Linked DNA regions of Verrucosispora sp. NA02020. The protein of the gene in region 2 binds, or shares a complex with, the protein of the main gene of each other region. Links are inferred from orthologs where the notes say so. Each region holds a gene or a part of one and is shown on either strand. Other genes may lie near its edges. The genes, in order: secA, secY and secG.

Region 1 (9,570 bases), 5.0 Mb from region 2 along the record:
GCGCAGCAGCCCCTCGCGCCGGAAGCCGGCCTTCTGCAGGACCCGCTGCGAGGCGAGGTTCTCCGAAAGCGTGCCCGCCCAGAGCCGGGCCAGCCCGACGCGGTCGAACCCCCACCGGGTGAGCAGCCGGACGGCCCGGGTGGCGTACCCGCGCCCGTACCACTCCGGCAGCAGGCTGTAACCGATCATGGCCTGGCTCGCGGGTGCCTCGTGGATCAGCGAGCAGCCGCCGACGAACGCGTCGCTGGCGGCGTCCCGCAGGACCACGGCGGCGGACCGGCCGACCAGCCACTGACTCTGTGCCCCGGCGCACCGGCGGTCGACGTCGTCCCGCGTGGGCCGCTCGGGCGGCACCATGCTGGCCACCACCTCCGGCGCGGAGTGCAGACGGAACATGTCGTCCGCGTCGTCGGGACCGAGCGGGCGCAGCACGACCACCCCGTCGGTGAGCCGGCCGTCGGGCAGGTCCGGCAGCGGACGCGGGGACGGTCCGGGCGGGTCGTCGGCGAGGCGTACCCAGACGGTCAGGTCCCGGCGGCCACCGCCGCGCACCGGACCGCCGCTGCGGCGTACCCCCTCGGGTTGGAAGCCGGCGGCCAGCGCGACCCGCTGGCTGGCCGTGTTCTCGACGTGGGTGACCAGCTCCAGCCGGGCGGTTCCGGTGGCGAAGGCCCGTTGCGCCAGGGCCCGGGTGGCGGCGGTGGCGACACCCCGGCCGCGCGCCCACGGCGCCACCCAGTAGCCGATCTCGGCCTGGGCGCGCTGCGGCACCGCATGACTCAGCCCGACCGTGCCGAGCAGCCGGTCGTCGCCGGGGTCCGCGACGGCGTACGCGGCGCCTCCGGCGGCGAAGGCGGCCGGGGCGCCCTCGGCCACCCACCAGCGGCCGTCGGCCTCGGTGTACGGACGGGGCAGCCCGTCGAGGTAGCGCTGGACCAGCGGGTCGGCGCACCCCGCGACGATGTCGGGGACGTCGTCCGGTCGGAACGGGCGCAGCCGGACGTCCGCCGTCTCGATGCTTGCCGGCGTCATGCCAGGTCCTCCGCGATCAGGCCGCCGACCCAGGCGTCGACCCGGGTGCCGCGATGGGCGAGGGCCCGCCGGGCGGTGCCCTCGACGGCGAAACCGACCTTCTCGGCGACCCGTCGCGAGGCGACGTTGCCGACGGTGGCCCGCCACTCCACGCGGGCCAGGCCGAGCACGGCGAAGCCCCAGGCGCAGAGCGCGGCCAGCGCCGCGGTCTGGTGACCCCGGCCACGGGCGTGCGGCGCGGTCATGAAGCCGACGTCGGCCAGCAGCGGATCGGTGGGGGAGAGCCGCAGGTCGATCGTGCCGACGTAGCGGTCCTGCCGGTCGGCGATCGCGTAGCCGGCGGCGGTGCCCCCGGCCCACGCCTGACGGCAGTACTCCAGGAACGACTCGGCGTCCCGCCGCCGGTAGTCCGTCGGGAGACTGGTCCAGCGCCGGGTCTCCGGATCGCGGCAGGTGGCCTCGATCGCGTCGAGGTCGTCCTCCTCCATGGCCCGCAGCCGCAGCTCGTGGTCGCCGCTGGTGGCGAAGAGGACGGGCGGTGGCCGGCCGAAGACCGCCGCCCGTCGGGCCGGCAGGGTGCCCGGCCCGGCCGGACCCACCTCACCCGGCGCCGGGATCTCGTCGGGCGAGAGCGAGCCGATCCAGCCCTCCGGTCGGCCCCCGGGTGCCGGATCGGCCAGCCGCAGCCGACCGTCGATGCGGAAACCGGCCCGTAGCGCGACCAACCGGGAGGCGTGGTTGCCCAGTTCCGCCTGCCAGATCAGGCGGCGCAGGGGCACCGCGTCGAAGGCCCAGCGGGCCACCGCCCGGGTGGCACGTACCGCCACGCCGCGTCGGCGGGCCCAGGGGGCGGTCCAGTAGCCGACCTCGCCCGTACCACGGTCGATCGAGACGAGCCCGCAGGAGCCGAGCAGTGTGCCGGTGATGGCGTCGCAGACCGCGAAGGGTGCTCCGGTGCCGGCCGTCCAGGCCGCCGGGGCGATCTCGGCGACGAACCGCTGGGCGTCCACCGGTCGGTACGGGCGGGGTACGGTGGTCCAGCGCTGAATGTCCGGATCCTGGCAGGCGCGGTGGACGTCGGCGGCGTCCTCGGGTTGCCACGGGCGCAGCAGTACTCCGTCCTCGGCGATCTCCACGGGCTCCATCCGAGACATCGTGCCGGATCGTTCGCCCACGGCGTAACCGGATGACCGAGGGTCGGGCGGTCCGTCGGTGCGTTATGTCGGTTTCACGGCGGCCGACCACCGCCACCAGTGACCATCGGCCCGTGGGAACGCCTACGATGGTTCGAGACTGTCTAGGGGAGCGTTGATCCGTGTCGATTCTGGAAAAGGTCCTCCGCGCGGGCGAGGGGCGCATGGTGCGTCGCCTCAAGGCGATCGCCGCCGCCGTCAACTCGATCGAGGACGACTACGTCAACCTCACCGACGAAGAGCTGAGCGGCATGACCGAGCAGTTCAGGGAGCGCCTCGCGGAGGGGCAGACCCTGGACGACCTGCTGCCCGAGGCCTTCGCGGTCTGCCGGGAGGCGGCGGCGCGCGTGCTCGGCCAGCGGCCGTACGACGTGCAGGTGATGGGTGGTGCCGCGCTGCACTTCGGCAACATCGCCGAGATGAAGACCGGTGAGGGCAAGACCCTGACCTCGGTGATGCCGGTCTATCTCAACGCGCTGTCCGGCGAGGGCGTGCACGTGGTCACGGTGAACGACTACCTGGCCCAGCGTGACGCCGCCTGGATGGGCCGGGTGCACGAGTTCCTCGGCCTCAGCGTCGGCGTGGTGCTGCCGAACCGTCCGGCCGCCGAGCACCGTGCGGCCTACGAGTGCGACATCACCTACGGCACGAACAACGAGTTCGGCTTCGACTACCTGCGCGACAACATGGCGTGGTCGAGGGACGAGCTGGTCCAGCGCGGCCACAACTTCGCCGTGGTCGACGAGGTCGACTCGATCCTCATCGACGAGGCCCGGACCCCGCTGATCATCTCCGGCCCGGCCGAGCACTCCGCCCGCTGGTACGGCGAGTTCGCCGCCGTGGTGGCCCGCCTGCAGGCCGGCAAGGACGGCGAGGGCGACTACGAGGTCGACTTCTCCAAGCGCACCATCGCGGTCACCGAGCGCGGTGTGGCCAAGGTCGAAGACCGGCTCGGCATCGACAACCTCTACGAGTCGGTGAACACCCCGCTGGTCGGCTACCTGAACAACGCCATCAAGGCAAAGGAGCTCTACAAGCGCGACAAGGACTACATCGTCAGCGACGGCGAGGTCCTGATCGTCGACGAGTTCACCGGCCGCATCCTGCACGGTCGTCGTTACAACGAGGGCATGCACCAGGCGATCGAGGCCAAGGAGGGGGTGGAGATCAAGCAGGAGAACCAGACCCTGGCCACCATCACCCTCCAGAACTACTTCCGCCTCTACGACAAGCTCTCCGGCATGACCGGTACGGCCCAGACCGAGGCGGGCGAGTTCAACAAGGTCTACAAGGTCGGCGTGGTGACCATCCCGACGCACCGGCCGATGGTCCGGGACGACCGCGCGGACGTCATCTACAAGACCGAGCAGGCCAAGTTCAACGCGGTCATCGAGGACATCGCGGAGCGGCACCAGGCCGGTCAGCCGGTGCTGGTCGGCACCGTCTCGGTGGAGAACTCCGAGATCCTGTCCCAGCTGCTGCGCCGCCGGGGCATTCCGCACTCGGTGCTGAACGCGAAGTTCCACGCCCGCGAGGCGGAGATCGTCGCCCAGGCCGGTCGCAAGGGCGCGGTCACGGTCGCCACCAACATGGCCGGTCGAGGCACCGACATCCTGCTCGGCGGCAACCCCGAGTTCCTCGCCGCGAGCGAGCTGCGTCAGCGCGGCCTCGACCCGCAGGAGAACGCCGAGGAGTACGACAAGGCGCTCGAAGAGGTCATGCCGAAGTGGAAGCAGGCCTGTGACGCCGAGGCCGAGGAGGTCGCCACGGCCGGCGGGCTCTACGTGCTCGGCACCGAGCGACACGAGTCCCGGCGGATCGACAACCAGTTGCGTGGTCGCTCCGGCCGGCAGGGCGACCCGGGTGAGTCGCGGTTCTACCTGTCCCTCCAGGACGACCTGATGAAGCGGTTCCGCTCCGGTGCGGTCGAGGCGGTGATGGAGCGCTTCAACATCCCGGAGGACGTGCCCATCGAGTCGAAGATGGTCACCCGCCAGATCAAGGGCGCGCAGGCGCAGATCGAGGGCCAGAACGCCGAGATCCGTAAGAACGTCCTCAAGTACGACGAGGTCATGAACAAGCAGCGCCAGGTGATCTACGCCGAGCGGCTGCGCGTGCTCAACGGTGAGGACCTCTCCGACCAGGTCCGCAACATGATCAACAACGTGGTCGAGGAGTACGTGCGGGGGGCCACCTCCGACGGGTACGCCGAGGACTGGGACCTGGAGCAGCTCTGGACCAACCTCAAGCAGCTCTACCCGGTCGGCATCACCATCGAGGACGTCGAGGAGGAGGCCGGCGGCTCGCGCGCCAGCATCGACGCCGACTTCCTGGTCGCGCAGTTCAAGGACGACGCGAACGCCGCCTACGACCGGCGTGAGGAGCAGCTCGGCGCCGAGGGCACCCGGCAGCTCGAACGGATGGTGCTGCTCCAGGTCATCGACCGCAAGTGGCGTGAGCACCTCTACGAGATGGACTACCTCCAGGAGGGCATCTCGCTGCGCGCCTACGCCCAGCGCGACCCGGTGGTGGAGTACCAGCGCGAGGGCTTCGCGATGTTCACCACCATGATGGAAGGCATCAAGGAGGAGACGGTCGGCTTCCTCTACAACCTGGACGTCCAGGTCAACGAGCCGGAGCCGGAGGCCGAGGAGGTCCAGCTGCTGGACAAGCCGGTGGAGGTGCGGGCCAAGGGCCTGGGTCGGGCACCGCAGCAGCAGGGCCTGCAGTATTCCGCGCCGACCATCGACGGGGAAGCCGGGTCCGGTGCGGTCGCCGTGCAACGCGACGACCAGCGTGCCCCCGCCCTCGGCATCGGTGGCTCGGAACCGGCGGCACCGGGTCGGACGGCTCCCTCGGCACCACAGCGCGTGTCCACCGGTCGCGGCGCGGGCGTGGCCGGCAGCACGGCCCGCCAGTCGGCGCCCACCGGGCAGGTGAGTGCCAGCAACGGGCCGTCCCGTAACGCGCCGTGCCCCTGCGGCTCGGGTCGCAAGTACAAGCGCTGCCACGGCGCCCCCGGTGGCGGCTCGGCGGACTGACGCCGCACCCGGCGGGCCTACCGGCCCCGCCGCGACGGGTTCTCGACGGAGCCGTGGTCCTGGTGACCACGGCTCCGTCGCGTCCGCGCCGGGGACCCTGCGCGCCGGGGACGGCCTCGGGCGGCCCCGGGGGCGCTCAGAGGACGCGGAGGTCGGTGCAGAGCCAGGTGCCGCGTCGGTGTTCCAGGCGGAGCGCCATCGCCCAGGTGCGGCCGGCGGCCCCGGTGAGCACCACGGCGACCTCGATGGCGGCCGGACGCGGCTCGCAGACACGCAGTCGACGCAGCCGGAGACCGGGGCGGGTGGACCGGCGGCGGGGCGTGGCCGGGGCGCCTCGGGCGGCGGCCCTGGCCAACTCGGGCAGCAGGTGGGCGGTGCGGGCCGGGTCGAGGTGGCGCCGCAACTGCACCGGCGGCCGGAAGCCGTTGAACACCTCCAGGCAGGTCGCCACGAAACGGTGCGCCACCCGGGTGGCCGCCGGAGTGGCCGTGACCAGGGCGTCGGGCGGCAGTCGTCGGGACCGGTCAGCCCCCGGCCCGGACGGTGCCGGGCGGGTGTGCGGCCCGGCTTCGTCGACCAGGGGAATCGCGCCGAGGACCGGACGTCGGGTGGGCGGCCGGTCGGGCTCACGCCGGACGGGCCACGGCCCGGCCCCGGCGAAGAGGTCGAGGGCGAGCTGGCCGTGCACCGGGACGGGCCAGCCGGTGGCGTCCTCGTCCAGGAACGGCGGGTCGAACGCGGGGGCGGGTCGCAGCCGCACGGGAGGGCGGGGCGGCCCGGGTCGCCGGAGGTCGGTCATCGCACTGCGCCTCGCCTCGGGATGTCAGCGGTGGATGTCAGCGGTCGTTGGTTGCGTTTGCCTTCGTTTGCCTTCGACAGCTTCCATCTTCGGCCATGGATCAGGGTCGGTCAATGGCGCGGCGGGATCGGGTGGCTACTCCGGGTCGCGATCGGCGAGCGGATTGCCTCGGACCCACTCGGCGGTCTCCGCGTACTTGTGCTGGATGTACTCCTCCAGCCGGGCACGCTCCACCCGCCACTGGCCCCGACCGCCGATCTTGATCGCGGGTAGCTCGCCGCTGCGTACCATGTGGTAGACCTGCGAGTCCGACACGTTCAGCTCGGTGGCCACGTCGGACAGGAGCAGGAACCTCGGCTCCACGGAGACTCCCCGGGTTGGCGTCGTTTGCCTCAGTTTGCCATTGTCTACCTGGTCCAGCCCAGCCACTGCGCCGCGCGTCGGCCGACGACCCGGACACGCCCGACCGGCGCGGAACTTCCACCAGAGCGGGTACGGGTGTATGACGGTCTGGGCGTACGGCGAGACCGGCGGAGGCCGGTTCACGAGAGCGGGGAGACCACCGGTGACCGACGAGCTAGTGCGGGTCTACGTGCCGGCGACCGTACCGATGCTGGCCAGGCTCTCCGAGGACGGCCTCGGGGCGGCGCAGGCGCATGCGGTGACGCCGATGTTGCGCGAGTGGTACGCCGAGGGCGACGAGGAGGAGTTGGAGTACGTCGCCTTCACCCGGGCCGCCCAGGACGCCCTGCAACTGATCCGGCACGACCCCGCCGCTCCGCGTCGCCGGGTCGTGGTCTCGGTGGATCTGCCCGCGCGGGCGGTCGGGCGGGGCGACGGCGAGCTCGGGTCGAGCGTGGTCGAGCTGGGTGGCGCGGTGCCGGCCGCCGCGGTGGCGGCCATCCACGTGGACGGCGCGGACGCCGCCACGGACGTGGCCGCCGCCGCGCAGGTGGTGGCGGAGGCGTTGGCCGGCGACCCGGACGCGCAGTTCACCGTCGACAGCGCCGAGGACCACGAACTTGAGTGGTACGACCCGAGCGAGTTGGAAGTGCTCTTGCGCGCGGCCTCCGAGAAGAGCTGAGTCAGCGGGGATCTCGGCGACCGGCGGTGCTCGCACCATCGGCGGCGGTGGCCTCGGTGCCGCTCTCCGGCTCGTCGTCGGGGGCCGGGCCGAGCGTGCGGCCGAACGCGACCAGCGCGGTCAGCGCGCCGACGAACAGCACCCAGATGCCGTTGTCCACCCGGGAGGTGCCCAGCGAGGTCTGCGCCACCGCGTCCGCCTCGCTGAGCGCGGCGGCCAGGTCGATCAGCGAGCGGCCGCCGATGCGGATGATCACCTCGGCGAGCAGTAGCAGAAGCCCCGGACCGGCCCCGGCGACGAGGTACGCCGGCCAGCGCGGCCCGGTGACCGCCCGGTCGAGCCGAGTGGCCCGCCGCCGGGCCCAGGCGAGATAGCCGAAGGCCAGGGCGCCGGCGATCAGCCCGGCCAGCAGCGATTCCGTACGGGACACCCAGGCGGCGGCGTCGATCAGCGACTGCTGGCTGTCGCCCGCGCCGAAGAGGTTGAACAGCGGGTCCCGGGCCGGGCTGAAGGCCACCACGAACAGCAGCGTGCCCAGCGTGGCGGAGGCCACCGCGCCGACGACGGCACCGTTGCGCGCACCCGCCAGCGCGCCGCCGATGACCGCTGCGGCGGCCGTGGTGCTCGCGATCGTGCGGGTGGTGCTGTTGCCGACGTAGGTCAGGTCGATCACGAGAGCGGCGGCGAGCCCGACCAGCAGGCCGGCGCCGACCGCCACCGCGAACCGCAGGGTCGCCCGGTCCCGGTGGCGGGTCACCGGCTCGCCGGCCGCCAGCCCGACCGCGGCACCGGCGACCAGGGCGGCCGAGATCACCCCGGGCAGCGCGAACGCCGACAGGCTGACCGCGGTGACCCCGGCGGTGGCCGAACTGATCGCCTCCCGGGTGGACCAGAGCATCGCGGCCAGCCAGCCCATCGCCAGCAGCGCCAGCACCGGGGCACCCGGCGCGCGCAGCGGCCGTCCGGCGGGAGTGCCGGTGGCCGCCGGGTCGCCGGTCTCGGCCCGATCGGGCTGCGCAGCGGTCGAACCGCCGGGCTGGTCGCTCATCGTCTTCCCTTCACCGCCGGGCCCGACGACCTGGCCCGGGTACGTCACCGGCAACCCAGCGTACGCGTCCCGCCCGATGACCGGCCCGAAGCCCGAGCGCCGCCCACGCCGCCTGTCTTTCTTCGGCCGTACGCCCCATTGGGGCACGAATCCATGCCGGAGAAGGAGAAGTGCCTCCTGATCGACGGTCGTCGGGCGGTCGGGGTGTGATCGACAGAGGCTGGACGTGGGAGTATTGGCCCAGGTCCCGCCACCGTGGGACGGTTTCGTCACCGCGTCCCGCCATCGCGGGACGGGTTCGCCATCGCCGTCGAGATCGCCAGGAGCCCTGATGGACGCCGTGTTCTCCGTACCCGAGCCACACAACGAGCCGGTACGCGCCTACGAGCCGGGCAGCACCGACCGGGAACGGCTCCAACGGCGGCTGACCGAACTCGCCGCCGAGCGTATCGACCTGCCGATGACCATCGCCGGCACCCAGCGGATGGCCGGCGGCGACCCGATCGACGTGGTCCAGCCGCACCGGCACGCGCACGTGCTCGGGGTGACCGGGCACGCCACCCGGGACGACGCGCGGGCCGCCGTCGCGGCGGCCAAGGAGGCCGCCCCCGGCTGGCGGGCCCTGCCCTTCGAGGAGCGCGCGGCGATCTTCCTGCGCGCCGCCGAACTGCTCGCCGGTCCGTGGCGCGACACCCTCAACGCGGCCACCATGCTCGGCCAGTCGAAGACCGCCGTGCAGGCCGAGATCGACGCCGCCTGCGAGTTCATCGACTTCCTGCGGTTCAACGTGCACTTCGCCCGCAAGCTCCTCGCCGAGCAGCCGATGTCCTCGCCCGGGGTGTGGAACCGGTTCGACCACCGGCCGCTGGAGGGCTTCGTCTACGCGGTCACCCCGTTCAACTTCACCGCGATCGCCGGCAACCTGCCCTCGGCACCGGCCCTGCTCGGCAACACCGTGGTCTGGAAGCCAGGCCCGACGCAGCAGTTCGCGGCGCACTTCACCATGCGGCTGTTCGAGGCGGCCGGGCTACCGCCCGGCGTGATCAACATGGTCACCGGTCGGGGCGAGGAGGTCTCCGACGTGGTGCTGGCCGACCCCGACCTGGCCGGCATCCACTTCACCGGCTCCACGAAGGTGTTCCAGCACCTGTGGCGCACGGTCGGGGAGAACATCGCCGGCTACCGTGGCTACCCGAGGCTGGTCGGCGAGACCGGCGGCAAGGACTTCGTCGTGGCGCACCCCAGCGCCGACGTCGACGCCCTGCACACCGCGCTGATCCGGGGCGCCTTCGAGTACCAGGGCCAGAAGTGCTCGGCCGCCTCCCGGGCGTACGTGCCGCGGTCGATCTGGGACGGCGGCCTGCGCGACCGGC
Region 2 (9,043 bases):
CGCGTCGTGGTCGGTCCGGTTCGTCCGGCACGACCTCCGGTGGCACCGAGGCCGGCCGCGCTGCCGCGACGACCGTCGCGCAGCAGGCCGAGACGCCGAGTGGCGAGCCGGTGGACGCGTCCGCCGTCGCCGCCGCGGCAGAAACGCAGCAGGAGGGCTGACAGATGCTGATGCCGCGCAAGCCCCCGAAGGGCTTCCGCAAGCCGCACCACCCGGACCGCAGCGGCGCGTCCAAGGGCGGCAACCGGGTGGTGTTCGGCGAGTTCGGGATCCAGGCTCTTGAGCCGGCGTACGTGACCAACCGGCAGATCGAGTCGGCGCGTATCGCGATGACCCGCCACATCAAGCGTGGCGGCAAGGTCTGGATCACCATCTTCCCGGACCAGGCCCTCACCAAGAAGCCGGCCGAAACCCGGATGGGTTCCGGTAAGGGCTCGCCGGAGTGGTGGGTCGCCAACGTCAAGCCGGGGCGGGTCCTCTTCGAGATGTCCTTCCCCAACGAGCAGATCGCGCGAGAGGCGATGCGTCGCGCGATCCACAAGCTCCCGATGAAGTGCCGCATTGTTACGCGCGAAGTGGGTGAATCCTGATGGCAGCGGGCGTTAAGGCCTCCGAGCTGCGTGAGCTCTCCGAGGAGGAGCTGGTCACGAAGCTGCGCGAGGCCAAGGCGGAGCTGTTCAACCTCCGCGTGCAGGCCGCAACCGGTCAGCTGGACAACAACCGGCGGCTGCAGGTCATCCGTCGGGAGATCGCCCGGATCTACACGATCATGCGTGAGCGCGAGCTGGGGCTCTCGGCCGCGCCGACTGAGGTGACTGCTTCATGAGCGAGAACACGACCGCCACCCAGCAGCGTGGCCGCCGGAAGGTCCGCGAGGGCCTCGTGGTCAGCGACAAGATGGACAAGACCGTCGTGGTCGAGGTCGAGGACCGGGTCAAGCACGCGCTGTACGGCAAGATCATGCGCCGTACCAGCAAGCTGAAGGTCCACGACGAGCAGAACTCCGCCGGCATCGGCGACCGCGTCCTGATCATGGAGACCCGGCCGCTCTCCGCCACCAAGCGGTGGCGGCTCGTGGAGATCCTCGAGAAGGCCAAGTAGCGAAGGCTCGAGCTCGGCCGAGATCGGTCGGGCGCAGGTTCCGCCAGGCTCCGGCCGCCCCGGCGGCCGGAGAACCGGCAGACATAGGAGATAGACGTGATTCAGCAGGAGTCGCGACTGCGCGTCGCCGACAACACGGGTGCCCGGGAGATCCTGTGCATCCGGGTTCTCGGTGGCTCCGGTCGGCGCTACGCGAGCATCGGCGACGTCATCGTGGCGACCGTCAAGGACGCGATCCCGGGTGCCGGTGTCAAGAAGGGCGACGTGGTCAAGGCTGTCGTCGTCCGTACCGCCAAGGAGCGGCGACGCCCGGACGGGTCGTACATCCGCTTCGACGAGAACGCCGCCGTCATCATCAAGGACGGTGGGGACCCGCGCGGTACCCGTATCTTCGGCCCGGTCGGTCGTGAGCTGCGGGACAAGCGGTTCATGAAGATCATTTCTCTCGCGCCGGAGGTGTTGTGACCGTGAAGGTCAAGAAGGGCGACACGGTCGTCGTCATCGCCGGCAAGGACAAGGGTGCCAAGGGCAAGGTCATCGCGGCCTACCCGCGGCAGGACAAGGTCCTGGTCGAGGGCGTGAACCGGGTCAAGAAGCACACCCGCATCAGCACCACTCAGCGTGGCGCCAAGACCGGTGGCATCGTCACCCAGGAGGCCCCGATCCACGTCTCGAACGTGATGGTCGTGGACTCCGACGGCAAGCCGACCCGCGTCGGTTACCGGATCGACGACAACGGCCAGAAGGTCCGCATCGCGCGTAGCACCGGTAAGGACCTGTGATGACCACGGCTACCGAAACCAAGACCATGCCGCGCCTCAAGGAGCGGTACCGCAACGAGATCGTGGCCCAGCTGCGCGAGCAGCACGAGTACGGCAACCCGATGCAGGTGCCGCGGCTGGTCAAGATCGTCGTGAACATGGGCGTCGGCGAGGCCGCTCGGGACGCCAAGCTCATCGACGGCGCGGTCCGCGACCTGGCCACCATCACCGGCCAGAAGCCGCAGGTCCGGCGGGCGACGAAGTCCATCGCGCAGTTCAAGCTCCGCGAGGGCATGCCGATCGGCGCGAAGGTGACCCTGCGCGGCGACCGGATGTGGGAGTTCCTGGACCGGCTGCTCTCCATCGCGCTGCCGCGTATCCGTGACTTCCGCGGCCTGGACGGGCGCAAGCTCGACGGGCACGGCAACTACACGTTCGGTCTGACCGAGCAGTCGGTGTTCCACGAGATCGACCAGGACAAGATCGATCGCCAGCGGGGCATGGACATCACGGTGGTGACCACCGCCACGACCGACGACGAGGGCCGGGCGCTGCTGAAGTTCCTGGGCTTCCCGTTCAAGGAGAACTGAGATGGCCAAGAAGGCGCTGATCCTCAAGGCGGCCGCGAAGCCGAAGTTCTCGGTTCGCGCCTACACCCGCTGCCAGCGGTGCGGGCGTCCCAAGGCGGTCTACCGCAAGTTCGGGCTCTGCCGGGTGTGCATCCGGGAGATGGCCCACCGCGGTGAGCTGCCCGGCGTGTCCAAGGCTTCCTGGTAATAGCCCGGCGCGCTTCGGCGCATCAGCTGGACTGTCTCTTCGCCGTAGGCCTGCGCGAGTCGCGGGAACCCCGGCGAGAAAGGTTGACGAGTTTTCATGACGATGACCGACCCCATCGCAGACATGCTCACGCGTCTGCGTAACGCCAACCAGGCGTACCACGACCGGGTGACGATGCCCTACTCGAAGATCAAGGCGAACATCGCCGAGGTCCTCAAGTCCGAGGGTTACATCGCCACCTGGGCGGTCGAGGAGCCCGAAGAGGGTGCCGTCGGCAAGCGACTGGTCGTCGAGCTGAAGTACGGCCAGAACCGGGAGCGGAGCCTGGCCGGTATCAAGCGCGTCTCCAAGCCCGGTCTCCGGGTGTACGCCAAGTCGGACGGGCTCCCGCGGGTGCTCGGTGGACTGGGCGTGGCGATCATTTCGACGTCCCAGGGGCTGCTTACCGACCGGCAGGCCCGCAAGCGGAGCGTTGGCGGGGAAGTCCTCGCCTTCGTCTGGTAACGGGAGACAGGTAGAAATGTCGCGAATTGGACGTAAGTCGATCCCGGTGCCCTCCGGCGTCGACGTGACGATCGACGGCCAGACCGTCAAGGTCAAGGGCCCCAAGGGCGAGCTGTCGCACACCCTGGCCACGCCGATCACGATCGAGCGGGCCGAGGACGGGCAGTTGAGCGTCAACCGCCCGAACGACGAGCGCAAGGCCAAGGAACTGCACGGCCTGAGCCGTACCCTGGTCGCCAACATGATCGTCGGGGTCACCGAGGGCTACCGCAAGAGCCTGGAGATCGCCGGTACCGGTTACCGGGTCACCGCCAAGGGCAAGGACCTGGAGTTCGCGCTCGGGTTCTCGCACCCGGTGCAGGTGCAGGCGCCCGAGGGCATCACCTTCACGGTGGAGCGGCCGACGCTGTTCCACGTGGCCGGTATCGACAAGCAGCTCGTCGGTGAGGTCGCCGCCAACATCCGGAAGATCCGCCCGCCGGAGCCCTACAAGGGCAAGGGCGTGAAGTACCAGGGCGAGGTCATCCGTCGCAAGGCTGGAAAGGCAGGTAAGAAGTGAGCGCCACGCTGCTCAAGCGCCGCCGCGGCGTCGCCGCCAAGCGTGCCGTCGGGCGTGCGCGTCGGCACTTCCGCGTCCGCAAGAACGTCAGTGGCACCGCCGAGCGTCCGCGCCTGGTGGTCACCCGTTCGCTGCGGCACATCGTGGCCCAGATCGTGGACGACACCAAGGGGCACACCCTGGCGTCGGCCTCGACGCTGGACGCCTCGGTGCGCGGCACCGAGGGCGACAAGAGCGCCCTCGCCGGCAAGGTCGGTGCCCTGCTCGCCGAGCGGGCCAAGGCCGCCGGCGTCTCCAAGGTCGTCTTCGACCGCGGTGGCAACCGGTACGCGGGGCGGGTCGCCGCGCTTGCCGACGCCGCCCGCGAAGCCGGGCTCGAGTTCTGACAATCCCCGTCACGAGAGAGAAGAGAGGCTGCTGATGCCAGGTCAACAGCGCCGTGGCGGCGGGTCCGGTGGCAACGAGGGTGGTCGCCGCGACAACCGCCGTGAGGGCGGCCGCGGAAACGCGCCCGCCGAGAAGACCCCGCACCTCGAGCGGGTCGTCGCGATCAACCGCGTCGCCAAGGTCGTGAAGGGTGGTCGTCGCTTCAGCTTCACCGCCCTCGTGATCGTCGGCGACGGCGACGGCACCGTGGGCGTGGGCTATGGAAAGGCCAAGGAGGTGCCCGCGGCGATCGCCAAGGGTGTCGAGGAGGCCAAGAAGCACTTCTTCAAGGTGCCGCGGATCGGTTCCTCGATCCCGCACCCGATCACGGGCGAGGACGCCGCCGGTGTGGTGCTGCTCAAGCCGGCCTCGGCCGGTACGGGTGTCATCGCCGGTGGTCCGGTCCGTGCCGTGCTGGAGTGCGCGGGCATCCACGACGTGCTCTCCAAGAGCCTCGGATCGTCGAACCCGATCAACATCGTGCACGCCACCGTGGCGGCCCTGAAGGGGCTGGAGTCCCCGGAGGCTGTCGCGGCGCGTCGAGGCCTGCCGGTGGAGGACGTCGCTCCGGCCGCCATGCTGGCCTCGCGGGCGGAGGTGGCTTCCTGATGGCACGTCTCAAGGTCACCCAGCTCCGGTCCGACATCGGGACCAAGCACAACCAGCGTGAGTCGCTGCGGTCGCTCGGTCTCAAGCGGATCAACGACGTGGTGGTCAAGGAGGACCGGCCCGAGATTCGCGGGATGATCTTCAAGGTGAGCCACCTCGTGAAGGTCGAGGAGGTCGAGTAATGACGATCAAGGTCCATCACCTGCGCCCGGCGCCGGGAGCCAAGACCGCCAAGACCCGTGTGGGTCGCGGTGAGGGCTCCAAGGGCAAGACCGCCGGTCGGGGTACCAAGGGTTCGAAGGCCCGGAAGAACATCCCGGCGGCGTTCGAGGGTGGGCAGATGCCCATCCACATGCGCCTGCCGAAGCTGAAGGGCTTCAAGAACAAGTTCAAGGTGGTCTTCCAGGTGGTCAACCTGGACCGCCTGGCCGAACTGTTCCCCAACGGCGGTCAGGTCGGCCCGGCCGAGCTGGTCGAGGCGGGCGCGGTCCGCAAGGGTCACCCGGTCAAGGTTCTCGGCACCGGGGACCTCGGCAACGTGTCGCTCCAGGTCACGGCGCATGCGTTCAGTGCGTCGGCCAAGGAGAAGATCGCTGCCGCCGGTGGTTCGGTCACCGAGCTGTAAGCAGCACGAACGATGGCGCCCGCCAGTTGATCCCAGCTGGCGGGCGCCATGGTCTCCACAGGGCCTGTGCGCCCGGTAATATCGGATTCGGTTTATGTAGCCGGGCACATCTGCCCGGACGGGGATCGGGCTGTTAGAGTCCCTTCCCAGCCATGGATATCGGGCACCTGCCCGGCACCCACCCCAAACCGCCAGGGACGACCGGCGGCCCGCCTCGCGCAGGAGGAAGAAGTTGCTGTCCGCCTTTCTCAGTGCGTTCCGTACGCCTGACCTGCGCAAGAAGCTGCTGTTCACAGTAGGCATCATCGCGATCTACCGGCTCGGCGCGACGCTGCCCAGCCCAGGCGTGTCATACGGCAACGTCCAGCAGTGCCTCGACACCATCGACGGCTCGACCGGGGTTCTGAACCTGCTCGACCTCTTCTCCGGTGGCGCACTGCTCCAGCTCTCGGTCTTCGCGCTGGGCATCATGCCCTACATCACCGCGTCGATCATCCTGCAGCTGCTGACGGTGGTGATCCCGCGGCTCGAGCAGCTCCGTAAGGAGGGCCAGGCCGGTCAGGCGAAGATCACCCAGTACACCCGGTACCTGACACTGGGCCTGGGCGTCCTGCAGGCGTCCGCGTTCGTCGCGCTGGCCCGCTCCGGACAGCTCTTCAACAACCAGTGCGACCAGTTCCCGATCATCCCTGAGGGCACCGGCATCCCGGACTGGCTGACGCTGTCCATGCTGGTGATGACGATGACCGCCGGTACCGGCGTGGTCATGTGGCTGGGCGAGCTGATCACCGACCGCGGCGTCGGCAACGGCATGTCGGTGCTGATCTTCACCTCGATCGCCGCCCGCCTCCCCAGCGAGGGCTGGCGCATCAAGGAGAGCCAGGGCTGGGCCAAGTTCTTCCTCGTCATCGCCCTGGTCCTGGTGGTCATCACCGCGGTCACGTTCATCGAGCAGGCCCAGCGCCGGATCCCGGTGCAGTACGCCAAGCGGATGATCGGCCGGCGGATGTACGGCGGCACGTCGACCTACATCCCGCTGAAGGTCAACCAGGCGGGTGTCATCCCGGTCATCTTCGGTTCGTCGCTGCTCTACCTGCCCCAGTTGGCGCTGCAGTTCTTCGACCAGAACGACCCGGGTCAGACGCAGGCGTGGATCCAGAACAACCTGGTCGACCCGACCAGCCCGATCTACATCGCGGTCTACTTCCTGCTGATCATCTTCTTCACGTACTTCTACGTCTCGATCACGTTCAACCCGACCGAGGTCGCGGACAACATGAAGAAGTACGGCGGCTTCGTGCCGGGCATCCGCCCCGGCAAGCCGACCGCCGACTACCTGGACTTCATCCTCAGCCGGATCACGCTGCCGGGGGCGCTGTACCTCGCGATCATCTCGATCCTGCCGAACTTCTTCTTCATCTGGCTGGACCGGCAGCAGTACCTCAACTTCCCGTTCGGCGGTACCGCTGTGCTGATCATGGTCGGTGTGGCTCTCGAAACCAGCAAGCAGATCGAGAGCCAACTGATGCAGCGGAACTACGAAGGGTTCCTGCGGTAGATGAGACTGGTTCTGGTTGGCCCGCCCGGCGCGGGTAAGGGAACGCAGGCGGAGTTCATCGCTGCGCACGTCTCCGTGCCGAAGATCTCGACCGGTGACATCTTCCGTGCCAACGTGTCGCAGGGCACCCCGCTCGGGGTCGAGGCCAAGCGCTACATGGACGCCGGCAAGTTGGTCCCGGACGAGGTCACCATCAACATGGTGCGGGACCGGCTCGCCGAGCCGGACGCCTCCGAGGGCTTCCTGCTCGACGGGTTCCCGCGGACCACTCCGCAGGCCGCCGCGCTGGACAAGCTCCTCGCCGACCTCGGCACCGCGCTGGACGTCGTACTGGAGCTGGTGGTCGACGACGACGAGGTGATCCGGCGGCTCTCCGGCCGGCGCACCTGCCGGGGCTGCGGCAAGATCTGGCACGTCGAGTTCGACCCGACCAGTCGGGACGGCATCTGCGACCGCTGCGGTGCCGAGCTGTTCCAGCGCGACGACGACAAGCCGGAGACCATCGCCGCCCGCCTGCGCGAGTACGCGGAGAAGACCGCGCCGCTGGTGGACTACTACGGCGCCCAGGGCAAGCTGGTCGGGATCGACGCCACCGGGCCGGTGGAGGACGTCACGGTCCGCGCGATCGACGCCCTGCGGTCCTACGGCGGCTGAGCTCGGCGTCATCGCCGGCCGGATAGAGTGCGAACAGCGGGGTACGCCCGGCGTGCCCCGCTGGTTCGGCAACGAAAGGTAGCGCCCCGATGCGTCGTCCCCAGCTGGACATCCAGCTGAAGACCCCCGAGCAGATCGAGAAGATGCGTGCCGCCGGGCTGGTGGTCGCCGAGGCGTTACGCCGGATGCGCGAGGCGGTGGCCCCCGGGGTCAGCACCGCCGACCTGGACGCGATCGCCGAGTCGACCATCCGCGAGGCCGGCGCGACTCCGTCGTTCAAGGGTTACCACGGCTTCCCGGCGTCGATCTGCTCCTCGGTCAACGAGCAGATCGTGCACGCGATCCCGTCGCCGGACCAGGTCCTCGCCGAGGGCGACCTGATCTCGATCGACTGCGGTGCGGTGCTCGATGGCTGGCACGGCGACGCGGCCATCACCGTCGGGGTGGGCGAGGTCGACCCGGCCCTGCTGCGGATGGCGACGGTGGCCGAGGACGCGATGTGGGCCGGTATCGCCGCCGCCGCCCGGGGTGCGGCCAGCGGCAAGGGCCGGCTGACCGACATCTCCCACGCGGTGGAGAACGCGGTGCGCAAGGGCGGCCGGTACGGCATCGTCGACGGCTACGGCGGCCACGGCATCGGCACCGAGATGCACCAGGACCCGCACGTGCTCAACCACGGGCGGCCGGGCAAGGGGCCGCGGCTGGTGCAGGGCATGGCGCTGGCCATCGAGCCCATGATCACGATGGGGTCGCCGCGTACCGCCGAACTGGCCGACGGCTGGACCGTGGTCACCCGCGACGGGTCGCGTGCGGCACACGTCGAGCACACCATGGCTCTGTTGCCGGACGGGGTCTGGGTGCTGACCGCCCAGGACGGCGGTCGAGCCCGCCTCGGTGAGCTGGTCACCGCCCGCCAGCCCGCCGCCTCGTCGGCCGGCTGAGTCGCCGAATCCCGGCATCCGGCCGACCGGCCGTTCGCATCCCAGGCGCTCGGCGCGGAGCCGTCGTGGCGGCGGCTCGGCAGCATCCGGCCACGAGGCATGTGACGTTCGACACGAGCGGCTCGTCGCGCTCACTGTCGGTGACCAGAACCGGGGCGAGCCGGTCGGTGTCGGCATGACGGTGGGGCAGGCCGCACGGCGTCGGTTAGTCGGGCTGGCGGCACGATGGCATGCTTGCCGACATGGACGGGCAGGACGGGATGCGGGCAGCGAACTCCGACCGGCAGGCCGTCGCCGAACGGCTCCGGGAGGCACTCGACGAGGGCCGGCTCGACCTGCACGAGTACGACGACCGGCTACAGCGGGCCTATGCGGCCCGGACGTACGCGGAACTCGACGCACTGGTGGGCGACCTGCCCGGGGCGGTGCCGGCCCGGCAGGAGGCCGACGCGCCGGTGTTGCCCGACGGCGGGCGGGGCGTGACCGCCCGTTGGCTCGTCGACGTCTGGGAGCCCTGGCTCAAGGCCG
Region 3 (8,864 bases), 1.1 Mb from region 2 along the record:
CCGCCGGATCGGCATCACCGCCAAACAGCGGGAGGTACGCGGCGTCGACCGGGTGGTGGTCAAGGACGGTGACGCGATCGCCGCGCTGCTGACCCGGGTCGGTGCCCACTCCAGTGTGCTGGCCTGGGAGGAGCGTCGGGTCCGCCGCGAGGTGCGGGCCACCGCCAACCGGCTGGCCAACTTCGACGACGCCAACCTGCGGCGCTCGGCGCGGGCTGCGGTGGCGGCGGCGGCCCGGGTGACCCGGGCCCTGGAGATCCTCGCCGAGGATGCGCCCGAGCACCTGACGTCGGCCGGTCGGCTGCGGTTGGAGCACCGGCAGGCGTCGCTGGAGGAGTTGGGCGCGTTGGCCGACCCGCCGTTGACCAAGGACGCCATCGCCGGGCGGATCCGCCGGCTGCTGGCGCTGGCCGACAAGCGGGCCCGTGACCTGGGCATCCCGGATACCGAAGCGGCCGTCACGCCCGACATGCTCGTGGTCTGATAGGACGGTGGGTCGTCCCGGCGCGGGCGGGCCGGCGAGGCGCGCCCTCGTCGCCGCGCGTCGTCGAGGCGGTACGGCGTCCGGCGGTGCGGGTGAGGGCAACCACCCGGCGCGGCACGGCTCGCCGCGCTCGGATATGGTCGCTGCGTACGGCAAGGGGGCCGGCACCGGCGCTCCCCGCCGAACCCACCGCCTCGGGGCGGTCAGGTCCCTCGGACCGCGGCGGGGTGGCCGAGATGAACCGTCAACGGCCGGCTCCAACGGTCGGCGCACATCACTTCGCCGGCCGAGGGTCTCCACGCCGGCGAACCAGAACGCGAGGAGATGGGACCTGTGACCATCCGGGTTGGCATCAACGGCTTCGGCCGGATCGGCCGTAACTTCTTCCGGGCAGTGCTGGCGTCCGGCGCTGACGTCGAGGTCGTGGCCGTCAACGACCTGACCGACAACGCGACGCTCGCTCACCTGCTCAAGTACGACAGCATTCTGGGTCGCCTCCCGCACGAGGTCAAGGCCACCGCCGACGAGATCACCGTCGGCGGCAAGACCATCAAGGCGTACGCCGAGCGTGACCCGGCCGCGCTGCCGTGGGGCGACCTGAACGTCGACGTCGTCATCGAGTCGACCGGCTTCTTCACCGACGCCACCAAGGCGAAGGCGCACGTCGACGGTGGGGCCAAGAAGGTCATCATCTCGGCGCCGGCCAAGAACGAAGACGTCACCGTGGTGATGGGTGTCAACCAGGACCAGTACGACCCGGCCAAGCACACCATCATCTCGAACGCCTCCTGCACCACGAACTGCCTCGCGCCGATGGCGAAGGTGCTGCACGACACGTTCGGCATCGAGCAGGGTCTGATGACCACGATCCACGCGTACACCCAGGACCAGAACCTGCAGGACGCGCCCCACTCCGACCTGCGTCGGGCCCGGGCCGCCGCGCTGAACATCGTGCCGACCTCGACCGGCGCCGCGAAGGCGATCGGCCTGGTGCTGCCGGAGCTCAAGGGCAAGCTGGACGGGTACGCGCTGCGGGTGCCGATCCCCACCGGCTCGGCCACCGACCTCACCGTGACCGTCGGTCGGGAGACCACGGTGGACGAGGTCAACGCCGCGCTGAAGGCCGCTGCCGAGGGTCCGCTCAAGGGCATCCTGGTCTACAACGAGGACCCGATCGTGTCGGCCGACATCGTCACCGACCCGGCGTCCTGCATCTTCGACGCGCCGCTGACCAAGGTGATCGGCAACCAGGTCAAGGTCGTCGGCTGGTACGACAACGAGTGGGGCTACTCGAACCGTCTGGTCGACCTGGTCAAGCTGGTCGGCAAGTCGCTGTGAGTGCGACCATCCGCAACCTCGACGACCTGCTCGCCGAGGGGGTGTCGGGTCGGCGCGTGCTGGTGCGCGCCGACCTGAACGTCCCGCTCGACAAGCAGACCGGTGAGATCACCGACGACGGTCGGATCCGGGCGGTGCTGCCGACGCTGGGCGCGCTGGTCTCCGCCGGCGCGAAGGTGGTCGTCTGCTCGCACCTGGGTCGGCCGAAGGGCGCACCGGACCCGCAGTTCAGCCTCACCCCGGTCGCCGGCCGGCTCGGTGAGCTGCTCGGCGCGCCGGTGCACTTCGCCGCCGACACGGTCGGCGAGTCGGCCCAGGCCACCGTGGCGGCGCTCGCCGACGGCGAGGTCGCGCTGCTGGAGAACCTGCGCTTCAACAAGGGTGAGACCAGCAAGGACGACGCCGAGCGCGGTGCCTTCGCCGACCAGCTCGCCGCGTTGGGCGACGCGTACGTCGACGACGCCTTCGGTGCGGTGCACCGCAAGCACGCCAGCGTGTACGACGTACCGGCGCGGCTGCCGCACGTCGCGGGTCGCCTGGTGCTGCGCGAGGTGGAGGTGCTCTCCACGCTCACCGGGTCGCCGGAGCGGCCGTACGTGGTGGTGCTGGGCGGTTCCAAGGTCTCCGACAAGCTCGCCGTGATCGAGGCGCTGCTGCCGACCGTGGACCGGCTGCTCATCGGTGGCGGCATGTGCTTCACGTTCCTCAAGGCGCAGGGTCACGAGGTGGGTACCTCGCTGCTCGAGAAGGACATGGTCGACACCTGCCGCAACCTGCTGGAGCGCGGCGAGGGCAAGATCATGCTCCCGGTCGACGTGGTGGCCGCGGACGCCTTCGCCCCGGACGCCGCGCACGACGTGGTGCCGGCCGACGGCATCCCCAGCCACCGGGTCGGGCTCGACATCGGTCCGGAGACCGTGGCCGGCTTCGCCGCGGCGCTGCGTACCGGTGCCCGGACGATCTTCTGGAACGGCCCGATGGGCGTGTTCGAGATGGCCGCGTTCGCGGGCGGCACCCGGGGGGTCGCCGAGGCGATCGCCGAGTCCGAGGCGTTCAGCGTGGTCGGTGGCGGTGACTCGGCGGCGGCGGTGCGGTCGCTCGGCCTGGACGAGAAGTCCTTCGGCCACATCTCCACCGGCGGCGGCGCCTCCCTGGAGTACCTGGAGGGCAAGACCCTCCCCGGCATCGCGGCCCTGGAGAACTGACTGATGGCAAGTGCTCCCCGCCGGCCGCTGATGGCCGGCAACTGGAAGATGAACCTCAACCACCTTGAGGCGAACCTGCTGGTGCAGAAGCTGGCGGCCAGCCTCAATGAGAAGCAGCTGACCGACGTGGAGACGGTGGTCCTGCCGCCCTTCACCGACCTGCGCACGGTGCAGACCGTGGTGGAGGGCGACAAGCTGCTCATCGGCTACGGCGCGCAGGATCTCTCGGCGCACGCCTCCGGCGCGTACACCGGTGAGATCGCCGGGTCGATGCTGGCGAAGCTGGGCTGCACCTACGTGGCGATCGGGCACTCCGAGCGGCGTGCCTACCACGACGAGGACGACGCGCTGGTCAACGCCAAGGTGCAGGCCGCGCTGGCCAACGGGCTCACCCCGATCCTCTGCGTGGGGGAGGGATTGGACGTCCGCGAGCAGGGCGGGCACGTGGCGCACTGCGCCGACCAGCTCGACGCGGCCCTGAAGGGGCTCACCGCCGAGCAGGTCACCAAGGTCGTCGTCGCGTACGAGCCGGTCTGGGCGATCGGCACCGGCAAGACGGCGACCCCCGAGGATGCCCAGGAGGTGTGCGGCGCGGTGCGGTCCCGGCTCGCCGAGACCTTCGACCAGGCCACCGCGGACCAGGTCAGGGTCCTCTACGGCGGCTCGGTGAAGTCGTCGAACGTGGCCGCGATCATGGCGCAGCCGGACGTGGACGGTGCCCTGGTGGGTGGCGCCAGCCTGGACGCCGAGGAGTTCGCGAAGATCTGCCGGTTCCCGGAGCACATCACCGGCTGATCGCTCGCTATCCTTGACTCCGCCCGTCCGCCGGTCGGTGCCGCCGTGCCCGACCTGTCCGGGCGAGGATCGTAACGAGAGGACTGACCCCCGCCATGCCGATCTGGTTCGCCTACACGTTGATCGTGTTGCTGGTCATCACGAGCGTTCTGCTCGTCCTGCTGATTCTGCTGCACCGGGGCAAGGGCGGTGGGATGTCCAGCATGTTCGGCGGTGGGGTCAGTTCCAGCCTGGCCGGGTCGTCGGTGGCGGAGAAGAACCTCGATCGCTACACCGTCCTGGTGGGCATCGTCTGGTTCGCCTGCATCGTCGGGCTCGGGCTCTGGCTCCGGCTCGAAGTCGGCACGGGGGTCTGAGCCGCCTCTCCAGTCGTACAATCTGCGCGCGGTCCGTCACTCGACGGGCCGCGCGCAGTCCGTTACACCCGCTGCACCGCGTCGCCCGCCGTCCACCCCTCGACGGCGGTCCCCTCCGACGACAGGAGCGAGCGCCGTGTCGAACGGCCATGTCATCCGGGGCGCCCGGGTCGGGTCCGCGCCCCCACGCCATTCCGAACGCCATCAGCCGGTCCCGTGCCGGTCGGTGAGCTACTGGTGCCGTAACGGGCACCGCACCGACATCCGTCTCGTGGCCGAGGTGCAGGCGCCGCCGACCTGGGACTGCCCGCGCTGCGGGTTGCCGGCGGGGACGGACGCCCACGACCCGCCCGGCCGGGTACGCGCCGAGCCCTACAAGAGCCACCTGGCGTACGTGAAGGAGCGGCGTACCGAGGCGGAGGGGGAGGCGATCCTCGCCGAGGCCCTCGCGGCGCTGCGTCGCCGACGCGGCGCCCGCTGAATCCCGCTGCCTGCCGCAGGCATGGGGCTCGCGCTGAAAGTGTGAGGAAGGGTCCCCTGCTATGCACGAGGCGTTAGCAGGGGACCCTTCCTTGCACGCGTCAGCGCAGGCTGCGGAAGCGCGCGGGGAGATCGGCGGCGGCGGCGCGGTCCAGCAGCCAGAGGGTGCGGCTGGTGCCCTGGACACCGGCCGCCGGCACCTGCACCGGCCCGGCACCGGCCAGCGCCATGCCGACCGCCTGGGCCTTGTCGGAGCCACCGGCCACCAGCCACACCTCTTCGGCGGTGTTGATGGTCGGCAGGGTCAGGGTGGTCCGCACCGGCGGCGGCTTGGGGCTGCCCCGCACCGCGCTGACCGGACGGCTCTCGTAGTGCACCGGGTGCTCGGGGAAGACCGAGGCGACGTGCCCGTCCTCGCCCACGCCGAGCATCAGCACGTCGAAGTGGGGCAGGGCGGCGGTGCCGGGCCGGGCAGCCCGGGCCAGCTCGGCCGCGTAGCGGGCGGCGGCCTCCTCCGGGTCGGCGCCCGCGTCCGACGACGGCATCGGGTGGATCCGGTCCGGGTCGAGAGGCAGCGCGTCGAGGAGGGCCGCGCGGGCCTGCGTCTCGTTGCGGTCCGGGTCGCCGGCCGGCAGGAACCGTTCGTCGCCCCACCAGAAGTCCACCCGGGACCAGTCCACCGCGTCCTTGGCCGGCAGGGCGCCGACCGCCCGGTAGACCGCCGCCGCGATCCGCCCGCCGGTGAGCACCACCGCCGCCTGGCCCCGTTCGGCCTGCGCGTCGAGCAGCTTCACCACCAACCGTGCCGCGACGGCCTGCGCCAGCAGATCCGCGTCGGCGTGTACGGCGACACTCGCCTCAGTCATGCTGTCCTTCCGCGACCGCACCGGCGGTCGGTGTCGTGGTGGGGTATCCGGGCCGGACGGTCAGGAATCGGTGCTGGTGGAGCTGTGCGCGGTGACGCCCGCCTCGGCCCGCCGTGCGGTGCTCGGGTCCTTCCAGACGTGCACGCGTTGACCGGAGCGCCGGTCCAGGTTGGTCAGCCCGGCGAAGGCGCCGAGCGCCTCGGCGTACACCTGGTCGGAGCCGAGCCGGCGCAACTCCTCGGCCAGTTCGTCGCCGAGCGGCCGACGCACCAGCGGCAGCACCCGGTCCTCCTGGCCGGTCCGCCGGAAGACGGCCATGCTGTCGTCCCGGGTCAGCGTCAGCTCGTCGCCGTTGGCGCAGCGCAGCTGCACCTCGCGCATTCGGGGGAACTCCTTGGTCCGCTCCCAGCGCGGCTTGATGCCGAGTCGGCTGCGGAGCCAGCCCCGCATCAGCGCGGCCGTCGGGTCGGTCGGCGGTGCGACCACCGCCGCCTCGGTGAGCTGCGCCTCGGTGGTGTCGAAGGCACCGGCGACCAGGGTGCGCCACGGGGTGATCCGGGTCCAGGCGAGGTCGGTGTCGCCGGGGGCGTAGTCGCGCGCCCGCAGCCGCAGCGCCTCGATCGGGTCGGCGGCCTGGGCGGAGTCGGTGATCCGCCGGTCGGCGACCACACCGAGGAAGTCGGTGGCGATCTCGTCCGGCGGCTCGCCGTGCCACCAGGTGACCACCGGTACGTCCGGCACCAGCAGCGGCATCACGACGGACTCGGCGTGCAGCGCGAGGCGGCCGTACATCCGCATCACCACGGCCTCGCACGGGCCCAACCGGCCACCGACGACGATCTCCGCGTCGAGGCGGTTGCGGTCCCGGTCGACGTCGGAGCGGACCACCACGAGCAGCCGGCACGGGTGCGCGGCGGCGGCGATGGTGGCCGCCGCCTCGGCCTCGCGGACCCGCTTCTCGTCCACCACCACGATCAGGGTCAGGGCCATGCCGCTGGCCACGCCACCGGCACTGCGTCGTTCGGCGGCGAGCGCCTTCACCACCTCGTTGCCGGTGGTGTCCCACAATCCGATCAACGGAGCCTCCAGGTTCGCTCGCGGTGCCCGGTCACGCCCGCCGCCAGGCGCGGCCTTCGCGGGCCAGCATCTCGTCGGAGGCCCGGGGACCCCACTCACCGGACCGGTACGGCTCGGGCTTGCTGCCCTCCCAGGCGGCCACCAGCGGGTCCACCACGGCCCAGCTCTGTTCCACCTCGGCGGCGTCCGGGAAGAGCGTGCGGTCGCCGATCAGCACGTCCAGGACCAGACGCTCGTACGCCTCCGGGCTGGACTCGGTGAACGCCTCGCCGTACTGGAAGTCCATCGCGATGTCGCGGACCTCCATGGTGGTCCCCGGCACCTTGGAGCCGAACTTGAGCACCACGCCCTCGTCCGGTTGGACCCGGATGACGAGCTGGTTGTTGCCGAGCATCTCCATGTCGGCCGCGGTGAACGGCAGGTGCGGGGCCCGCTTGAACATCACCGCGACCTCGGTGACCCGTCGGGGCAGCCGCTTGCCGGCCCGGATGTAGAACGGCACCTCGGCCCAGCGGCGGTTCTGGATGCCCAGCCGCACCGCGACGTACGTCTCGGTGGTCGACGTCTGCGGGACGCCGTCCTCCTCCAGGTATCCCTTGGCCCGCTGGCCGCCGACCCAGCCGGGCAGGTACTGCCCGCGTACGGTGCCGTCGGCGACGTCGTGCGGCAGGGTGATCGCCTTGAGCACCTTGAGCTTCTCGGCCCGGATCTCGTCGGCGTCGAAGCTGGTCGGCTCCTCCATCGCGACCAGGGCGAGCAGTTGCAGCAGGTGGTTCTGCAGCACGTCGCGGGCGGTGCCGACGGAGTCGTAGAAGCCGGCCCGGGAGCCGATGCCGACGTCCTCGGCCATGGTGATCTGCACCGAGTCGACGTACTGCGAGTTCCACAGTGGCTCGAAGAGGCTGTTCGCGAACCGCAGCGCGAGGATGTTCTGGACCGTCTCCTTGCCCAGGTAGTGGTCGATGCGGAAGACGTCCTTGCGGGTGAACACGTCGTCGACCAGGTCGTTGAGCGCCTTGGCCGAGGGCAGGTCGTGCCCGAACGGCTTCTCCACCACGACCCGCCGCCAGCCGCCGCACTTCTCGTTGTCGGCCATGCCGGTGCGGGCGAGTTGCTTGAGCACCACCGGGAAGGCCGCCGGGGGGATGGAGAAGTAGAACGCCGCGTTGCCGTGGATGCCGTGGCTGTCGCGCAGCCCCTCCAGGCAGGAGGCGAGGTTGTCGAACGCGGTGTCGTCGTCGAACGAGCCGCCGACGAACTTGATGTTGTGCTCCAGCCGGGACCAGACCTCCTCCCGCCACGGGGTGCGGGAGTGTGCCTTGGCCGCCTCGCGGGCCAGCGAGGCGAAGTCGCCGTCGCGCCAGTCCCGCCGGGCGAAGCCGACGACCACGAAACCGGGCGGCAGCAGCCCCCGGTTGGCGAGGTCGTAGACCGCGGGCAGCAGCTTCTTCTGGGCCAGGTCACCGGTGACTCCGAAGATCACCAGAGCGCAGGGCTCCGGGATCCGCGGCAGCCGCCGGTCCTGCGGGTCGCGCAGCGGGTTCACGCCGCCTCCTCGCTCCGCTCGTCCACGTCGTCCATCGTCATGCCCGCAGCGACCCGACCGCGTCGATCAACCGGGTCAGGCCCGCCGACCGCTCGGTCAGGTGCAGGTGCAGTAGCGGGCGTCCACGACCGGCCAGGGCGCGCCGGTCGCCGGCGGCCTGCGCCGCCTGTCGTTCCCCGAAGGTGTACGGCTTGCCGGGTACCGGCAGATCAACTGTGACCGTACCGGTTATCTGAAGAAAGCTACCCGCCTGCGGGCCGCCCTTGTGGTATTGCCCGGTGGACTGCAGGTAACGGGGTCCCCAACCGAAGGTCACCGGTCGTCGGGTCAGTGCGGCCAGCAGCGGGCGCAGCCGTGCGGCGGCGGCCTCGGCGTGCGGGTCGAGGAAGGCGGTGACCGCCAGGTAGCCGTGGTCGCCGAGACCGGCGAGCAGGTGGCGCAGGGCGTCGGACAGGTCGTCCGGGGTGCCGGTCGGGGCGTACACCTGGATCGCGTCGGTGGTGGACGACGGCGTCGGCGTCGGGTCGGCCAGGGCCGCCTCGGTGTGCCGGGCGGACTCGGCGGCGTCGGGCCGGTCGGCCGGGTCGACACCGAGCACGGTGGCGGCGACGGCAGCGGCGTACTCCCAGGCCAGGAAGTGCGCGCCGAGGGGGCCGTTGACCGCCACGTCGGAGGTCGGCACCGCCGGAGCGGCGAGCGCGCCGCCGTAGCTGACGG

The links.
Region 1: the proteins of secY (region 2) and secA are in contact, whole or in part, in a crystal structure (PDB 3DIN), measured with the Thermotoga maritima proteins. The link is inferred for Verrucosispora sp. NA02020 from one-to-one orthologs. Residues at the interface, in WP_004081795.1 of Thermotoga maritima: Glu108, Gly109, Glu110, Glu111, Ala236, Glu237, Arg238, Arg239, Ile240, Thr241, Ile242, Gln243, Tyr244, Ala245, Arg246, Arg247, Val248, Thr249, Gly250, Arg251, Arg252, Val253, Tyr254, Gly256, Ala257, Ser258, Thr259, Tyr260, Leu261, Pro262; in WP_004082002.1 of Thermotoga maritima: Glu261, Ala262, Arg263, Lys300, Ala301, Arg302, Thr303, Ile304, Ile305, Leu323, Tyr324, Asp325, Pro326, Val329, Ser330, Tyr333, Ile336, Lys340, Phe345, Val349, Glu363, Phe364, Tyr374, Ser375, Gly376, Gly377, Glu393, Ile395, Thr482, Ser483.
Region 3: secY (region 2) and secG share a complex: the UniProt entries of both Escherichia coli proteins name them as parts of the sec protein translocase complex. The link is inferred for Verrucosispora sp. NA02020 from one-to-one orthologs.

What each region holds. Positions count from the first base shown.
Region 1 is NZ_CP054923.1:1,359,794-1,369,363, forward strand. What follows is about bases 1,957-5,466. They hold secA (preprotein translocase subunit SecA), read left to right. Parts: upstream 1,957-2,347; coding sequence 2,348-5,266; downstream 5,267-5,466. Other genes in these bases: HUT12_RS05895 (GNAT family N-acetyltransferase), read right to left, coding at 1,957-2,177; HUT12_RS05905 (Rv3235 family protein), read right to left, coding at 5,403-5,466. In the rest of the region: HUT12_RS05890 (GNAT family N-acetyltransferase), read right to left, coding at 1-1,032; more of HUT12_RS05895, read right to left, coding at 1,029-1,956; more of HUT12_RS05905, read right to left, coding at 5,467-6,065; HUT12_RS05910 (helix-turn-helix domain-containing protein), read right to left, coding at 6,201-6,428; HUT12_RS05915 (hypothetical protein), read left to right, coding at 6,631-7,149; HUT12_RS05920 (hypothetical protein), read right to left, coding at 7,151-8,197; pruA (L-glutamate gamma-semialdehyde dehydrogenase), read left to right, coding at 8,529-9,570. UniProt on the Escherichia coli protein: Required for protein export, interacts with the SecYEG preprotein conducting channel.
Region 2 is NZ_CP054923.1:6,359,365-6,368,407, reverse strand. The notes cover bases 4,775-7,757. They hold secY (preprotein translocase subunit SecY), read left to right. Parts: upstream 4,775-5,594; coding sequence 5,595-6,920; downstream 6,921-7,757. Other genes in these bases: map (type I methionyl aminopeptidase), read left to right, coding at 7,664-7,757; HUT12_RS28340 (adenylate kinase), read left to right, coding at 6,921-7,574; rplO (50S ribosomal protein L15), read left to right, coding at 4,919-5,362; rpmD (50S ribosomal protein L30), read left to right, coding at 4,775-4,919. Also shown: rpsC (30S ribosomal protein S3), read left to right, coding at 1-161; rplP (50S ribosomal protein L16), read left to right, coding at 165-590; rpmC (50S ribosomal protein L29), read left to right, coding at 590-826; rpsQ (30S ribosomal protein S17), read left to right, coding at 823-1,101; rplN (50S ribosomal protein L14), read left to right, coding at 1,198-1,566; rplX (50S ribosomal protein L24), read left to right, coding at 1,563-1,883; rplE (50S ribosomal protein L5), read left to right, coding at 1,883-2,452; HUT12_RS28380 (type Z 30S ribosomal protein S14), read left to right, coding at 2,454-2,639; rpsH (30S ribosomal protein S8), read left to right, coding at 2,736-3,143; rplF (50S ribosomal protein L6), read left to right, coding at 3,160-3,702; rplR (50S ribosomal protein L18), read left to right, coding at 3,711-4,088; rpsE (30S ribosomal protein S5), read left to right, coding at 4,123-4,737; more of rpmD, read left to right, coding at 4,737-4,774; more of map, read left to right, coding at 7,758-8,515; HUT12_RS28330 (DUF1707 domain-containing protein), read left to right, coding at 8,758-9,043. UniProt on the Escherichia coli protein: The central subunit of the protein translocation channel SecYEG. Consists of two halves formed by TMs 1-5 and 6-10.
Region 3 is NZ_CP054923.1:5,208,245-5,217,108, reverse strand. What follows is about bases 2,744-5,547. They hold secG (preprotein translocase subunit SecG), read left to right. Parts: upstream 2,744-3,917; coding sequence 3,918-4,178; downstream 4,179-5,547. Other genes in these bases: pgl (6-phosphogluconolactonase), read right to left, coding at 4,760-5,524; HUT12_RS22715 (RNA polymerase-binding protein RbpA), read left to right, coding at 4,315-4,659; tpiA (triose-phosphate isomerase), read left to right, coding at 3,031-3,822; pgk (phosphoglycerate kinase), read left to right, coding at 2,744-3,027. Outside these bases: DNA-binding protein WhiA, read left to right, coding at 1-484; gap (type I glyceraldehyde-3-phosphate dehydrogenase), read left to right, coding at 818-1,822; more of pgk, read left to right, coding at 1,819-2,743; HUT12_RS22705 (glucose-6-phosphate dehydrogenase assembly protein OpcA), read right to left, coding at 5,585-6,601; zwf (glucose-6-phosphate dehydrogenase), read right to left, coding at 6,633-8,147; HUT12_RS22695 (glucose-6-phosphate isomerase), read right to left, coding at 8,185-8,864. UniProt on the Escherichia coli protein: Subunit of the protein translocation channel SecYEG. Overexpression of some hybrid proteins has been thought to jam the protein secretion apparatus resulting in cell death; while this may be true it also results in FtsH-mediated degradation of SecY.